3 regions of the Psychrobacillus sp. FSL K6-2836 genome follow, and region 3 is predicted to be linked to each of the others. Evidence: riboswitches for the same ligand, from Rfam matches in the RefSeq annotation. Region 3 holds a riboswitch; each other region holds the start of a gene.
The links. Region 3 has a riboswitch for lysine ahead of MKY37_RS10590 (transporter substrate-binding domain-containing protein). Riboswitches for the same ligand answer to the same signal wherever they lie in the genome.

Region 1 (5,885 bases), 1.6 Mb from region 3:
CCAAATACGTCCACCCTCACCACGTGCAGATTCTGACATCAAACGTAGTTTATCGTCACCAGGGATTGCAGTTGGGTGAATTTGGATAAATTCTCCGTTTGCATAATAAGCACCTTGTTGATATACGATTGAAGCAGCAGAACCAGTATTGATGATAGAGTTAGTAGTTTTCCCGAAAATAATTCCAGGGCCACCAGTAGCCATAATAACTGCATCTCCGCGGAACGCACGAATTTCCATTGTTAGAAGGTTTTGCGCTTTAATACCACGACATACGCCTTCGTTATCTTTAATAATTCCAAGGAATTCCCATCCTTCGAATTTTGTTACTAAACCGTCTACTTCAAAACGACGAACTTGCTCGTCTAGTGCATAAAGTAATTGTTGGCCAGTTGTTGCACCAGCAAATGCTGTACGGTGCATCATTGTACCACCAAAACGACGGAAATCTAATAATCCTTCAGGTGTACGGTTGAACATAACACCCATTCTGTCAAATAAACTAATAATCCCAGGTGCTGCATCTGCCATTGCTTTTACTGGTTTTTGGTTTGCTAAGAAATCTCCACCATATATAGTATCATCTAAATGTACTGCTGGAGAATCTCCTTCACCTTTTGTATTTACAGCTCCGTTAATACCGCCTTGTGCACAAACAGAGTGTGAACGTTTTACAGGTACTATTGAAAATAGATCTACGTGCGTGCCATCCTCGGCAGCTTTCATTGTTGCCATCAAGCCAGCTAATCCACCGCCGACAACAATCAGTTTACTTTTTGCCATGCTATTCTCACTCCTCGATTTAATAGTAGTTGAACGTCTTTACAGTTTCTTAAACGAATGCTAGAAGAGCTTGTACGCCAACTACAGATAACGCTAAGAAGATTATTAATGTTACGTAAGTTGCAATTTGTTGTGATCTTGCAGATTGTGTAATACCCCAGCTAACTAAGAATGACCAAATACCGTTAGCTAAATGGAATGTAGCCGAAATAACACCTACGATATAGAAACCTAACATCCATGGATTAGATAAGATCTCTTCCATCATGTTAAAGTTAACTTCTTTTGCTCCAATAGCAGCTTGGAAACGTGTTTCAAAAACATGCCATGCAATAAATACTACAAGGAAAATTCCAGTAAAGCGTTGCAAAATAAATAAATAGTTTCTTAATGTACCAAAGTTTTTCGGATTATTTTTTGCAGTGAATGCAATATAAATTCCGTAAAATGCATGGAACATTAATGGTAGATATATTACGAAGATTTCTAACAATAACTTAAATGGTAGACTCTCCATAAAGTGAGTTGCACTATTAAATGCTTCTGCACCTCTTGTAGCAAAATGGTTTACTACTAAATGCTGCGTTAAAAACAAACCTACAGGAATAATACCTAGTAAGGAATGCAGTCGACGCCAATAAAATTCGCGCTCCTTCGACAAAACAATTACCCCCTCAAATTTCCGACTGATAGTTTGAAAACTATCGCAAAAAAACAATTGTTTTCAAATCTTTCACATCATCATGTTACGTATTTATGACATATCCATTGTACTCTCATCATTTTGGAGCGTCAAGGTATGTTTCTGAATTTTCATTTGGATTCCTTTACCTATTTTGGATAATAATTTGTTTAATTAATCACAATCTATTCTGGTCCCCATTACTATTTTTTTATGATAAAATAAATAGGCAATAATGATTTTTGGAAAGAAGGGTTGCTACTTGAATGAAAAGGAACATTCACATGTAACTTCCTTTGGATATGAGTTAATAAGAGACCACGTGCTTACTTCTATTCTCGGAAAACATGAAAAAGATATATTATATTGGGCTGGAAAAGATTTAGCTCGAAAATTCCCCCTTTATTCGATGGAAGAAGCCGTCACGTTTTTCAATGAAGCTGGTTGGGGCACTTTACATTTAGAAAAAACAACAAAAGATTCTACTTTCTATACGTTAAGTACATATAATCTACCTCAGAGTGGACAGAGCAGAAGTCACCGATTAGAAGCAGGTTTTTTAGCTGAACAACAACAAAAGCTTACTGGCTATTTAACCGAATGTTACGACGAGGAAGTTAAAAAGAACGGCTTAGTCTCTTTACAGATAAAATGGGATTCTAAAACTAAAGGGTAACAGGTTAGTCATTTTTGACTTTTCCTGTCACCCTTTTTCAATAGATAAGCGTATATAAAAATGTTCTTCAAAATTACTATCATTAATGAAAGATACTACTGATTTCAGTTTCAACCCACTTTCATGTTTCGAAGCTAGCGTAGCGATGAAGAAACAAGTGGACGCTTTCCGCAGGGGAAGCGATGAGCTATCACCACAGCTCAACGCGTCGCTGTGATAACTCATCTGTCTCCCTCATCCCGCCGAAGTCGCCCTTTAACTATAATCAATATAGTGTGTAGTACTCAATATTAGATTTAGCATTGGTTATGATTATGAAAATAGAATTAGTTTTAGTTAATGAGATGCAATTATTTTAATGATGGATAAAGGAAATAGATTTTTCTTAATACTAGTGGAAATAAAGAGAAATAGTAAGTGTTTACCCAAAAGAAGCCAAATAGCGCCAGAAATTGTATCTTCTGGCGCTTACTCTATGATTAGGAAAGCATCTTTTCTCTAGTTATCCAAAAACGCACTAACCTCTTTCTAAGAGTTATAGGAGGGCGACGGGCAGACTAACGCCATAAAATTACCATAGAAAAAAGAGGCTGATCGTGACTGCGTCACAATCGACCTCTTTAAAAATCAATTTGATTTTATTTGAGATAGTTTAATTTCATCGTTACTTTAAACTATAAATTATTGTACCGATTGATGGGTTAACGCAAGATCGAATTCGTCATGCAAGGCATTTGCGGCTTCAATCATATGTTGCTGAGGTACTACAACAGACACTTTTATCTCAGATGTACTTACCATTTTCACAGGAATATTCTCTGTTCTCAGGCGATCAAACATTTGAGCTGCAACACCTGGGTTCGAAACCATACCAGAACCTACAATAGAAACCTTTGAAAGACCTACTTCAAAATCTGCGAAGGTAAAGCCAAGCGTTTGTTTATGTGTTTCTAAAACTGTTATCGCTTCAGCCAGAGATTCTTTTTTTATAGAAAAAGAAACTGCTGGCTTCACTCCATCAACTATCGACTGAACAATTATATCCACGTTTATATGGTTTGTAGCTAGAGTTGTGAAAATAGAAGCTAAAGAGCCATTAAATGGCACCTCATATTCTATAGTTAATCGAACGATATCGGATTCAAACGCTACCCCACGAACTACTAAATTATTTTCCACATCTACTTCCTCCTTCAAAATCGTTCCTTCTCCATCTTTATAGCTTGAGCGTACTCGTAATGGAACCTTATAGTTTTTAGCAAATTCAACAGCACGTGGATGTAATACCCCTGCGCCTAAGTTAGCTAGTTCAAGCATTTCGTCATATTCAAGTTGGTCAAGTTTTCGAGCATTCTCAATATAACGTGGATCGGATGTATAAATACCATCAACATCCGTATAAATGTCGCAAATCTCAGCTCCGATGGAAGCAGCAATAGCTACAGCAGTTGTATCAGATCCTCCTCTGCCAAGAGTAGTAATCTCTCCAGCTTCTGTTATCCCCTGGAAACCCGCTACAATAACTACTTTATTTGTGGCAAGTAAACCGTCAATTTTAGAAGGATCCAGTTTTAGTACTTTTGCATTTCTATGTACATTATCTGTTATGAGACCTGCCTGAGCACCAGTTAGAGAGATGGCATCTATCCCAATTGCATTTAACTTAATAGCTAGTAATGCCATCGTAACCTGCTCACCATTCGATAAAAGCATGTCCATTTCTCGTTTGGATGGTGATTCCGCTAATCCGAAAGCAAGGTTTGCTAATTCATCTGTTGTTTTACCCATTGCAGATACAACAACGACAATATCATTTCCTTTTTCTTTTTCACGTTTCACCCGATTAGCAACATTTGAAATTTTTTCTGTTGATTCAACTGAAGTACCGCCAAACTTCATTACAATTTTAGTCATGTATATCCGCTCCCTTTTTTGTCCCGCTTTCACGTGCAGTGAGACTCCCACTTCAACGAATCCACAATGTACAATGGCCTATGTGGGAAATCAACTGCCCGTTAAAGCCCGAATGGTTCAACTAACATAATAGGGAATGAAGAAAATCCCCATCAATTGAAGTTTCTCTTTACTGAAAGGATCAAAAAATGCTTTTCACATATTGTGAAAAGCATTGTCTCATACACGGTCCAAAAAATCTGCCCATGTGAGATAGCCCTCCAGAATATAAATTCTGACAATCCTACATCTATTAAATGCAGAACCAACAATAAAATAGGAAAAGCTATTCTATGTTTCGGCGAAAAACCCTTTCCTCAGCCATTCTAGGAACTTTCCTTCCTCCTGCTGAGTACTGATGTCTAATCGCACCTCTATCTTCACTTAAATACAGTGAATATTAAATTCATATAACCATAACACATGATTATTCAGAAGACAATACATTTTTCTGAAAATGACCAATCATTATATCTGCCTGTTTACTCGGAAGTCCCGCCGCCATTAATTCATCTTTACTTGCAGCTTGAATTTTCTTTAAGGAACCAAAATGTTTTAATAATAACTTTTTCCGCTGAGGTCCGATACCTTCAATACCATCCAGCGAAGATGCAATCGTATGCTTTCCTCGTTGCTGCCTATGGAATGTTATAGCAAATCGATGGACCTCATCCTGAATTCGTTGTAGCAAATAAAAACCTTCACTAGTCCGCTTCATCGGTATTAGCTCCAAAGGGTCTCCGTAAATAAGCTGCGAAGTTTGATGCTTGCCATCCTTTGCAAGACCTGCAATTGGAATATCTAGCCCAAGCTCATCCTCTATAATTTCACGTGCAGCTTCAATTTGTCCTTTGCCTCCATCAATAATGATTAAATCAGGTAGCGGCAAATTTTCCTTAAGTACACGAGTATATCTTCTACGTACAACTTCACGCATTGCTCCGTAATCATCATGTTTAGCTGCAGTTTTTGTTTTATATTTACGATAATCCTTTTTACTGGACCTACCATCGATAAAAACAACCATTGCGGATACTGCATCAGTCCCATGAATATGCGAATTATCAAAAGCTTCAATGCGCATTGGAGCTGCAATCCCCATCGAATCACCAAGCTGCTCTACTGCTCCGATCGTCCGTTCCTCTTGTCTTTCAATCAAATGGAATTTCTCCGTAAGTGCTATTTGAGCATTCTTTTCCGCTAATTCGACTAGATTTTTTTTCGTGCCTCTTTGTGGAACAAAAACCTTCATCTCTAGAAGCTTTGAAGCCAAGTCGATATCCGTACTTATAGGAACATAAATTTCTTTAGGTTTAATATGTTCTGACTTCGCATAAAATTGACCTAAAAATGTTATAAACTCCTCTTCAGGATCTCGGAAAATAGGAAATAGCGAAACGTCTCTTTCTATAAGCTTCCCTTGTCGTATAAAGAATACTTGCACACACATCCAGCCTTTATCTACATGGAAACCAAAAATATCTCTGCTTGTGAAATCATTCATCGTCATTTTTTGTTTTTCCATCACTTGTTCGATATGTGAAATTTGATCGCGATACTCTTTTGCTCGTTCAAATTCAAGTGCTTCTGCAGCTGAATTCATTTTCGCAACCAATTCTTTTTTCACTTGCGTATGCCCGCCATTCAAGAAACTAATAATTTCATGAATGATTGTATCATAAGCATTTTCTTCCACTTTTTTCACACAGGGAGCTAAACACTGTCCCATATGGTAGTATAGACAAACTCTATTTGGCATCTTTTGACATTTACGAAGTGGATATAAACGAT
Region 2 (5,885 bases), 1.3 Mb from region 3:
ATATCTGTTTGATAATTATCCCCAATCATCACCATCTCTTCTTTGCTAAATCCATATTGTTTTTGTATGAACTCTAACATAAATGGTTGAGGTTTTCCCATATACATAGGCTCTACTCCAGTAGAATGCTCGACCAATTTTGTAAAAGCTCCATTACCCGGTAAAAACCCTATTTCTGAAGGAAAAGCATGGTCACTATTAGTGGATAGAAATGCTGCTCCTGCCCTTACTGAAAGACAAGCAGTAGCTAGCTTTTCATAATTAATGTCACGATCAATTCCAAGGACGACAACATCTGCCATTCCTTTAGTTATGGAAATACTTCTTGATTTTAAAGCATCTTCCAACCCAAGTTCGCCAATCATAAATACTTCTTTACCCGGTATATACTCGTTAATATAATTTGCCGCGGCAATGGAAGATGAAATAATATGGGCAGTATCTATATGAATATCCATTATTGCTAGTTTTTCTTGCAGCTGCTTTTGGGTCATGGAAGAATTATTCGTAACAAAAAAAGGCTCCGTTCCATTGCTTTGCAAATAATGTATAAATTCAACCGCCTCAGGAATGGGCGTTTTTCCTTTATAGACGGTTCCATCTAGATCAATAAAATATGCTTTATAATTTAACATTGGAATCCTCAGGTAAAAATGCAGAAACTGGCCCTAATTCATCTACTAGATATGTTTCCACAGCTTTAGGGTATTCCTTTAAGAATCGCAAATTCTTTGTCAGAACTTCCTCTAATTTTAGATGGTCCACCGCATAAAATTGACGAACAAGTACTTTTCTATATTCGATAACTTCTTTTAAAGGTCGATCCATTTCAACAGTGATAACTTTTTCATCCGTTAAAATATCGATTATATCATCGTATCCACCTGGATCGCGCATGATAAACCCATCAATCATTGAATTTCCTACATCGATTATAGATTCGATAATATTATGACCAATTCGTTCAAACGCTAATTTGGATACTTCATCTGCTTGCCAATCTTGTTTTGCCTCTATAATGTTTAACAATTGGTTCATATGTGCCAATGTTAAAGCTATTTTTTTTCTATCTACAAAATACATGGAAAGGCCTCCTAATTGTTGTTCATTTGATATATACTCCTATTCTATAGTACCATAATTCTTAGGTAGGAAGGAGTGTCACATGGTGGAACGATTTTATTTGTACGATGATGTAGAGGATACGAAAACGCGATTTGTTGGCTTTACAGGGGAATCCCAAAGATATGATCTAGCTATTTCCCAAAGCTCTCGATTTTTTGGAAAAGTACTAGTTATGGATATACAATATGGACGAGCAGCAATAATAGGAGCGGATGATGTGGAGGAACCGGGCTATCTCGAACATGTATTTAATAGATCAGAAGAAGAAGCAGTAGAACTACGCGATTATCTACGCGAATTATTAAGTTGATACAAAGTGGCTAGTTGTGATTACTATCATGACTAGCTATTTTTATGTGCACTCTCGGATAGCCCATTAACCCTGTGTTATAGCCCATAAAACAAAAAAACCTTGAGTAGATCATAATTGATCTTGCTCAAGGTTTTCGTTTACTTCTTTTATAGCTTCTACAGGAACTATTTTAGGAGCTACTCCTGTTTTCTTTACGACAAAATAGGCACAGCCAAAATTACAATATTCATATAAATAATCTTTCATCGTCCCTATTTTTGTGTCAAATGTAGCTTTATGACTACGATCCTCAAAAAAACCTTTGAGGCGAAGCTGACCATAGCCCCAATCACCCATAATATAATCGTATTTGGTTAAGATTTCACTATAACGATCTAAAAAAGCTTCTTCTTTAAATGCCTCACGATAATCTTCTATAATCTCATAAGTAAAGCCTTCTGCAACTATCATTCAATCACCATCCATTAGCTATTTGGAGTAGCTAGAAGTTCCTCACCTTGCAATTGTCTTTGCTTAGCAGCAGCGTTAACCTGTTCATCTGCATGATAACTACTTCTAACTAGTGGACCAGCTTCGCAATGGGAGAATCCTTTGCTCATGGCAATTTTACGCAATTCTCCAAATTCCGCTGGGGAGTAATATTTCAGAACTGGTAAATGTTTTTTGGTAGGCTGTAAGTATTGACCAATCGTCATTATATCTACGTTGTTAGCGCGAAGGTCATCCATCACTTCTAGTATCTCTTCATGTGTTTCTCCTAAACCCAACATTAGTGACGATTTTGTCGGAATGCTTGGTTGCATTTCTTTTGCTCGACGTAGTAGCTCTAGTGAACGATCGTATTTAGCTCTTGCACGAACTCTAGGAGTCAGTCGACGAACTGTTTCAATATTATGGTTAAGGATATCGGGTTTTGCATCCATAATATTACGGATATTTTGCTCAATTCCACCCATATCAGAAGGCAAAACTTCTATTGAAGTAAAAGGATTTTTTCGGCGAATCGCTCGGATCGTTTCAGCAAAAACTTCAGAACCACCATCTTTTAAATCATCCCGAGCAACTGCTGTTACAACTACATGTTTTAAATTCATAATAACAACCGAATCAGCAACTCTTTCTGGTTCAGCTAAATCTAATTCATTAGGTAGTCCAGTTTTTACTGCACAAAAACGGCAAGCTCGTGTGCAAATAGCTCCTAAAATCATAAATGTAGCTGTTCTACGTGAACCCCAGCACTCATGTATATTTGGACATTTTGCTTCCTCACATACCGTATTTAAATTATTTTCACGCATTAACTTTTTTAGACCCTTGTATTCATCGTTCGTATTTAACTTGATTTTTAGCCACTCTGGTTTTCTTTGGTGCTCTGTTTTCGTTGGTTTACACGATGTCATTTCATCTCGACCCCATTCTAAATAAACTAACTACACTGTTGTCAATGTAACATAATATTTAATTGCAAACAACCATACAATTACCAGAGTCATCCAATATAAAAATAGCTAAACTACTTTTTTACCTTTGAGACTCCAGATAGAGAAAAATAAGATTAGGATGACGACTACCGTTATAAATCCAAAAATAACGGATCCAGTAAGACCCAATATTAAATAACCAATTGCTGCAATGACAGCACTAATAATAGCATAAGGTAACTGTGTCATTACATGGTCAATTACGTTAACTCCTGCACCTGTTGCTGACATAATGGTAGTATCAGAAATTGGTGAACAATGATCACCAAAAACTGCACCTGCTAAAACTGCAGCTAAAACAGGAAGTAATAATTCCGGTTCTACGACCATAATGATGCTTGCACCAATTGGTATTAAAATACCGAATGATCCCCATGAGGAACCAGTTGCAAACGCCATAAAAGCGGTTAAAACAAATAATAAGAAAGGAATTATACCGACTGGAATATTATTTTCCGTAACGATTTTAGCTAAAAACTCTCCTGTTCCCAGTGCATTTATTAAAAATGAAAGAGCCCAAGCAAATATTAAAATACAAATAGCTGGTAACATTGAATTAATACCAGATATAATCGCTTTCCCTATTAACCCAGCATTTGCTTCTGGATTTCTCTTTAATTGACGAGTGTATAACAGAATCGCTAATATACTCGATACAATTCCACCTATAAATAAAGAAAGTGGAACGTCTGTATTCTCAAAAATAACAAATAAGTTCATTACTTTTCCTGAAGCCTGGTACCCTGTCCAAAACATTGAAACAAGTGTTATACCTATTAACGATACAATTGGTAAGATTAAATCATTCACTTTTCCATAATTATTTTCCGGGAAATTACCTTGTAAATCACCTGGATTTGATTTATTGGGATCAAAAAGCACTCCTGTTTCTTTTGCACGTTTTTCATGTTTTTTCATCTCACCTAAGTCATTGTCTGTCCATGCTATAAAAAATACCATTGCAAGTGCAGCAATAACATAGAAATTCATCGGGGCCATTATCAGAAATGCCTGAAGTGGTGTATAGTCTGTTACTGCATAAGTAGCGAAAATAACACCTAACTGACTTATTAGAAAAGCTCCCCAACTAGAAACTGGAGAAACTACACAAACTGGTGCTGATGTAGAGTCGATAAAATAAGCTAGCTTTGCACGTGATACTCGGTGAGAATCTGTGATTGGACGGGCAATTTGTCCAACAGCAAGTGCATTAAAATAATCGTCTACAAAAATAATAATACCTAAAAAGGCAGTTAATAGTTTTGAACCACGATTCGTTCTAATACGTTTGACTGCCCACGCTGCAAACGCAGTACTTCCTCCTGATAAGCTGACCATCGCTGTAACTACTCCAAGCAGCAAGATAAAAGACAATATATAAATATTATACATATTCAATCCATTATCCCAAAACGACGTGATAAAGGAATCCCAAAGAATGATTAGTGAATCAACGGGTGAAAAGTTTTCTACTAATAGAGCTGCCGAAACGATTCCGACCCCCAATGATAATAAAACCCTCTTCGTCACAAGCACCATTACAATCGCTAGTAGTGGTGGTAAAATTGAAAATATCGTATTTTCCAAAACAAATCCTCCTCAAATATAAAAAAGCCAACCTAATATACATATAGGTTGGCTTTTAATTAAAATTTCAAGCATAAATTTTATATACTTTGTAGTTCTCCATTTATACTTTTGTATAAATGACAGTGTTATTTTTGTTTAAAATAACCCCAATTAGATTTGTTTCGACGATCAGCATCTAATTTCGGCAAAACTTCCTTCCGTTTACAATCACAGTTGTCATTCTCCTGTAAACTACTCTTAAGTTCTGCAGCCTCTACCTATTTCTATTCATTTCTACCAGTATAACAGTAAATACTAGGTTATAAAGGTTTTTTATTTTTCTGGTAATGGTAGTGGTACTTCTATTGATGGAGCTGCATCCCCGTCGCCACCTGTGTATATATATGGAACCTGGCCTTGAACAATCCCCATTGCAACCGGGATACTCTGTTCAACCGTACTCATTTTACTTGCTAGAGGAACAATTATTTGTACGTTTACCGTAATATGGATATTGACTTCAACATACGCATTATTAATACCAAATTTAGTAATTGAAGGCACTACATTTGATTGTACATTACCAATGACGTGAAAGCGTATAGGAATTTTCGGACCTAAGTTTCCAATGATGGGGATATTCGCCGCTTGCCCCATCGGAACGAAAAATACGACTCCCCCCTGATCCTCCATCGTTTGTTTATCGTACTCGATGTCATCTAAATAAGGTAGACTTGAAAAGTTACCCTGCTCAGCCTGTTCTAAATGAGACTGAACAAGCTGATTTGTATCAGATAGTATACGATTTATTATTTCTGTATTAAATCGAGTAGTGACCATTGTAGTACTATCTGATGGCACCTCTTCGATTATGTCATTTACATCGAGCGTATTCGAAATTCTTGAGTTAATCGCTTTATTTATTACCATGGATGCTATTTTAGTTGTTTGAACTTCTGCATATTCCAAGTAGGTAGCATTCAACTGCTTATTAATATAATAGATGAGTCCTCCAACTGATAACATAAAACAAGTTAAAAAAATGGCTAATTTACGCTGATTAGTAAAGAAAGTAAATCGCTTTTTTTTCTTTCGATAGAACAAAAACAATCCCCCTAATTACTACTTATGTAAGGAGGGGGATTTTCATGACTTATATTCATTTTTTTCATACTGTCCATACCATTTTACGACATCTCGAATCATTTCGGGCATAAAGTATTGTTTTGGAGCAAACTTTAATGAAGGAAAAAAGTAACCAAATGTAAACATATCTAAAGTTGCCAACGTATATATGTTTTCATGCTCAAGTGGCTTTTCATCGACTAACACTGAACCATCTTCTAGCTCTTGAAGCTGTTCGTATAGTATTGCTCCAAGAAAGTTACCTCTAAAAC
Region 3 (5,885 bases):
ATGTGCCTAAGCCACTAGATACGATCAAAGATACAACTCCAACGGGATTCCATTTGTATAAATATTCTTGGCGCTCCTCATAATAACCATTACCAATTTTCAAAACTTTTTTTACGATTAATGCATCGGTAACTAGTATAGCTGCCCATGAAAGTAAAAATACACCTTGAAATGTCATAGCGGTATCTAAGTAATCAACAATGCCACCAAGCATTAGGGCTATTGCGCTGATTCCACTTACGACTACCCAAAACCGACGCCCGGGAGTAAATTTAAAGATGTTTTCAAAGAAGTTGGATAAAGATAAGGAACTACTATATATATTAGTAATATTTATACGTAGTTGGGTTAACATAGTGAATAATGCTCCGCCAATGCCAAGAAGCATTACAATATAAACTCCTGGATTCGGTTCACCTAAGCGAACACCAAACCATATGCCTAGACCACCCATAATACCGAAACAGAAAATTTGTGGTATAAAACCGATTGCCACAGATCCAACTTTAATATCCTTCGGTTTTAAAAAACGTGCATAATCCGAAGCTAGTAGGGCTGTTAGACCCATTATTCCGTGTTGAACTCCTATGCATAGAAGTAAAGCTTGTCCTCCAACTTGAACTCCTTCAGGTAGATAAGTCCAAAAAGGTCCTTCAAATACTGGAGTCTTATAAAACGAAATAACAATAGCTGCTATTAAGAAAACAACGAATATAGGTAAAGACCTCTTTTGTAATTTATCTAGCTGTTTAATGCCAAACCAATTTAAAGGTATAACGATAAAACCGAAGAAAATGATTAATGCCCACTCTTGTAGGTTGGGGAAGAAGGTATGAACCGCGGAAACTAAAATGAGACCTTCAAATGCACAATACATAATAAAGTTTGTCGCATAGAGGAAGGATGTTAAGGAAGCACCTATATAGCCAAAGCCTCCACTTCTAGATAATAAATTGACATTCATTCCAGATTTTGCAGATAAGTAAGCAATGAGGGTTCCCAGTATACCGGCAACTATTATTGCATAAATAGAGGAGATAATAGCATTAATTGCTCCAAATTGAAGAGCCATTACACTCCCCATTTGAAAGTAAAAAATCGCAGTGGCTATTCCGAACGTAATATTGGTTATGCTTAACCAACCCATATTTCTTTGGCTACGGGGCACCTTCTCTAATGAATAGTCTGTGTCTTTCTCTTCAGTTACTTTGTGATCTGTAAGTTGGACAGATCTCATAATATCAGCTCCTAATAAAAAATAATTATCCATGCGGGTAGACGCTTTGATAACTAAATTTCTTTATTTTTTTGACGCATCTATTCATTATAACATATACTTAGCTAAATATAATTCTAAAGTAGTTGACAGAAATATATGTGTATTGTAAACTATGAAACATAATTGAATACAGCCTCACTTAATATAGTGAGGTAGAGGCGCGATATTTAACAGTCCTTAGTGGAGTTTGAGAAGCTATGATTCTATGGAGAAGGAAATATCGCCGAAGTTTGTAATATTGCTCGGTATTACTTGCTGGGTCTGCAGTTAATAATTGCAGGACTGTCCACTATAAACATCCCAGTTTATAATGGTGTGCTATCTCATTTGGGAAAAGTAGAGGATTTAGGGCAACTATACATATTGCGACCTGAGTTCATCTCAGGTCTTTTTTTGTACAAGTTGTCTTTTTTTATAAGTAAGAACATATATTGATAAAAAGGGAGTAATTATAATGAAAAAGAGATTAGTATTTTTAACGATATTCGTAAGCTTTTTGTTTTTATTAGCAGCATGTGGAACAGATACTACAGAAACTTCAGGATCTTCCTCTGACGATACTAAAGAAGCAGCTGTAGATACGTTTACAGTAGGTTTAGAAGCTGGTTATGCACCTTTTAACTGGACACAACTAGATGACTCCAATGGTGGAGTGAAGATTGATGGTAACGCAGAATATGCCGGTGGATATGATGTAGAAATTGCTAAACGCATTGCAGACGGATTAGGAAAAGAACTAGTTATCGTTAAAACAGAATGGGATGGACTTGTACCATCATTACAATCAGATAAAATCGATGCAATTATCGCAGGAATGTCACCTACTGAAGAGCGTAAAGAAACAATTGACTTTTCGGAAAACTATTACACATCCAACTTTGTTATGGTTGTGAAAAAAGGTGGTTCTTTTGAAGGGGCTACTTCTATTCAAGACTTTAGTGGTGCTAAAATCACAGGCCAGCTGAATACTTCACATTATGGTGTAATCGATCAAATTAAAGGTGTGAAAAAACAACCAGCATCTGATAACTTCTCCGCAATGCGTGTAGCATTGGAATCTGGAGTTATTGATGGCTATGTATCTGAACGCCCAGAAGGGATTAGTGCTTCTTCTGCAAATGAAAACTTCGCAATGGTTGAATTTACAGAAGGATTTAAAGCTGCAGAAGAGGATACAGCAGTGGCAGTAGGGTTGAAAAAAGATAGTGATTTAACTGAGCAAATCAACAAAATTTTAGCGGAAATTTCTGAAGAAGAGCGACAAGAAATTATGGATGCTGCTATTCATAACCAACCAGCGGCGAAATAAGGATGAAGTGATACCGGCTGCATCTTTTTGCAGTCGGTTTTTATTTGGAAGGAGGGAAATACATGAGCATAGAATATATTATTTCGATGATTACAAGTAACTGGCCGATGTTCCTTCGTGGAGCAGGAATGACGTTATTAATCTCTATAATTGGGACGATTATTGGAGCGGTTATTGGTTTGCTGGCAGGGGTTATTCGTACAATTCCTACGCCCGAAAGAAAACTAAAACGCATTCTATTAAAAATAGTTAATCTGATACTTTCTGTATATATTGAATTTTTCAGAGGAACACCAATGATTGTACAAGCAATGGTGATATTCTATGGGTCCGCGCTAGCCTTTGGAATAGATATGGACCGCACTATGGCAGCGATATTCATTGTTTCGATTAACACGGGTGCTTATATGGCAGAAATTGTGCGAGGTGGTGTCATCTCGATTGATAAAGGGCAATTTGAGGCTGCACAAGCAATTGGCATGAATCACGTTCAAACAATGTGGAGTGTTGTTTTACCTCAAGTAATCCGCAATATTTTGCCAGCTACAGGCAATCAATTTATCATAAATATTAAAGATACTTCGGTATTAAATGTGATCGGTGTCACGGAACTATATTTTCAAGCGAAAACAGTTGCAGGTATAAGCTTTAAGTACTTTGAGCCTTTCTTTATAGCATGTATTTTGTATTTCGTCATGACGTTTACTGTAACATTAATATTACGTTATATAGAAAGAAAATTAGATGGACCAGAAAACTACAGCATGATTGGACAGCCACCACCACAACTTATGGTAACCAAAAATAATACTAATTTAGATTAAACGAAGGAGGAAAAATCTGTGGAAAATGTCATCGAAGTTCAACATTTAAGTAAATCCTTCGGAAATCATGAGGTTCTAAAAGATATAGATTTTTCGGTGAACAAGGGAGAAGTTGTTTGCATCATAGGTTCCTCTGGATCAGGAAAGTCCACCTTACTTCGTTGTATAAACTTGTTAGAAAAGCCCAGTGGCGGACAAATTATTTATAACGGGGAGAATATTTTAGATGAAAAACATGATATTCATGCCTACCGAACAAAGCTAGGAATGGTTTTCCAACAATTTAACTTATTCAATAACCATAATGTGTTAAATAACTGTATGGTCGGTCAAGTAAAAGTGTTAAAACGCTCTAAAGAAGATGCCGAAAAAATTGCGTTAAAATACTTAAAAGTAGTCGGAATGGATCATTATGTAAATGCCAAACCAAAGCAATTATCAGGCGGTCAAAAGCAACGTGTTGCGATAGCTAGAGCACTTTCTATGGAACCAGATGTCATGTTATTTGATGAACCAACCTCGGCACTTGATCCAGAAATGGTTGGAGAGGTGCTGAAAGTGATGAAAGAGCTAGCAGGTACGGGCCTTACTATGTTAATAGTTACACATGAGATGGAGTTCGCTAAAGAAGTTGCTGATCGAGTTGTTTTTATGGATAAAGGAGTAATTGCCGAAGAAGGTCCTCCTGAACAAATCTTTAACAATCCAACAGAAGAACGAACAAAAGCTTTCTTAAAACGAACATTAAGCTAACAACCGCTTGGAGGAATCGATAGGTGAACCTTTTCAATCTGATTAAAAAAGACCAAGAATACTGGCTTGTGGATCAGCTAAAAGTATCTCATATTCCAAACATAGAATACTTAGTTGCATTTGATAAATTATTAACAGAGTGGAAGGCACAAAAAGTAGCCTATCTATCTCTTCTGATGGATGAAGAGAATGAGGATTGGCTGTTAAAGCGTGGTTTCAAGAAAGTGTCTTCTATTGTGGAGTATACAAAGACATTGGTGGGCCCATTTAATAATATAAGTACTTTTCAAGTAGATGCACTTTCTAATAGCCTAGTTACTGATTCGGAATTTGCTATATTGTACGATTCATGCAGAAGTGGTTCGGCTAACAAGAATAAGTTGTTTTCTATCAGTCAAATAATGGAGTCACTTGAACGTGAATTAGGTACTGATTGGCGAGAACAGTGCTTTATCTTTTCTCAAGATGGTATGAATTATGGAATCAGTATTCCTCATATTGAACAGGGTACTACTGATGAGGGAAGAATGTTTTATTTTGGGGTTGTACCAGAGCGACGAGGAAAAGGATATGGCAAGATATTTCATTCTATTACATTGGAACTTTTGAAAACATTAGGTGCCAAAACTTATGTAGGAAGTACAGACACAGGGAATGCCCCTATGAGACGTATTTTTGAAGCAAATGGATGTATTTTACGAGATATTAAAGGTATCTACCGAATAGACATGAAAAAAGTGGATGAACTCATAAAATGAGTCATCCACTTTTTTTAAGATTAAGTATATAAAAGGGACCCGTGAAATTAGGGGTTCTATTTTGAAAGGAAGGATGAAAAAGGTGATTTTCTTTTATGCTAGTGGAAATACAGGGAAATAATAAGTATTCACTAAACAAAGAAGCGAAATAACGAACGAATTTGCATATTCTAGGCCCACATGATGTGGATCAGACAGTCGTTGAGAAATTTCTTTTTATTTTGCGACGAGCTTTTCGTAGAAGCACCACGATGTCGCGTACTTAGACTGTCAGTCCTTCTATGAATAGGAAAGTAGCTTTGCTCTAGTTCCGTTTTTTCTTATTTTTAGAGAAATAGATTGGAAGCTGCTCCTTAGTTAATTCCTACAAGGAGTATTTATTTTTATTGTTCTACTGCTTCCTCTTGATAAACTGGAACCCAGCCCTCTGTTGTTACAAATATGCGAACAGCAACAACTTTACGGTCCTCTGATAATGTGAAGTAATGTGTAATATTCTCAGGTACGGATATCAAATCACCAGGTGAAAGATGAACTTCAAAGTAGCCTTTGTCCTTGCCTTGTATTATGAAGACACCATGGCCACTTACAATATAACGAACTTCATCGTCCGTATGAAGGTGCTTGCGTTCGAAATTTTTTAACAGTTCATCTAAATTAGGGTTTGAATCAGATAGAGAAATAATATCAGCTGCTTGATAGCCACGACGGGTAGAGATATCGTCTATTTCCACTTGGAAAGCTTGTAGAATCTCTTGCTTTTCTTCGTCGTTTAAGTCGAATTTTTCACGAAGATTTTCTGGTAACTTGTCATTATCCCAATGTTCATAAATTACTTCCTGACTTTCTAAAAATGCTGCTACCTCGTTTTGTACTTCAATTGTTTCACTTGTTTCTTGGATTTTAATAATAGCCATCAAAAATCTTCCTTTCTATTTTGAGTGTATTTGATGTAATGCTAA

Region 1: it holds a riboswitch for lysine, as region 3 does, so the genes downstream of both, MKY37_RS18515 (aspartate kinase) here and MKY37_RS10590 (transporter substrate-binding domain-containing protein) in region 3, are expected to answer to the same signal.
Region 2: it holds a riboswitch for lysine, as region 3 does, so the genes downstream of both, MKY37_RS17070 (Na+/H+ antiporter NhaC family protein) here and MKY37_RS10590 (transporter substrate-binding domain-containing protein) in region 3, are expected to answer to the same signal.

Annotation. Positions count from the first base shown of each region.
Region 1 covers NZ_JBBOOM010000001.1:3,825,908-3,831,792, reverse strand. The annotation lists gene sdhA (succinate dehydrogenase flavoprotein subunit) at 1-783, opposite strand, end outside; gene MKY37_RS18525 (succinate dehydrogenase cytochrome b558 subunit) at 833-1,444, opposite strand; gene MKY37_RS18520 (YslB family protein) at 1,728-2,141, shown strand; gene MKY37_RS18515 (aspartate kinase) at 2,823-4,055, opposite strand; lysine riboswitch at 4,301-4,479, opposite strand; gene uvrC (excinuclease ABC subunit UvrC) at 4,522-5,885, opposite strand, start outside.
Region 2 covers NZ_JBBOOM010000001.1:3,549,757-3,555,641, reverse strand. The annotation lists gene MKY37_RS17095 (TIGR01457 family HAD-type hydrolase) at 1-635, opposite strand, end outside; gene MKY37_RS17090 (DUF86 domain-containing protein) at 622-1,083, opposite strand; gene MKY37_RS17085 (DUF3055 domain-containing protein) at 1,169-1,435, shown strand; gene MKY37_RS17080 (YutD family protein) at 1,547-1,888, opposite strand; gene lipA (lipoyl synthase) at 1,903-2,838, opposite strand; gene MKY37_RS17070 (Na+/H+ antiporter NhaC family protein) at 2,947-4,506, opposite strand; lysine riboswitch at 4,591-4,773, opposite strand; gene yunB (sporulation protein YunB) at 4,822-5,592, opposite strand; gene MKY37_RS17060 (bifunctional metallophosphatase/5'-nucleotidase) at 5,635-5,885, opposite strand, start outside.
Region 3 covers NZ_JBBOOM010000001.1:2,263,696-2,269,580, forward strand. The annotation lists gene MKY37_RS10585 (purine-cytosine permease family protein) at 1-1,237, opposite strand, end outside; lysine riboswitch at 1,425-1,608, shown strand; gene MKY37_RS10590 (transporter substrate-binding domain-containing protein) at 1,734-2,588, shown strand; gene MKY37_RS10595 (amino acid ABC transporter permease) at 2,651-3,412, shown strand; gene MKY37_RS10600 (amino acid ABC transporter ATP-binding protein) at 3,431-4,165, shown strand; gene MKY37_RS10605 (hypothetical protein) at 4,189-4,923, shown strand; gene MKY37_RS10610 (1,2-dihydroxy-3-keto-5-methylthiopentene dioxygenase) at 5,307-5,840, opposite strand; gene MKY37_RS10615 (methylthioribulose 1-phosphate dehydratase) at 5,856-5,885, opposite strand, start outside.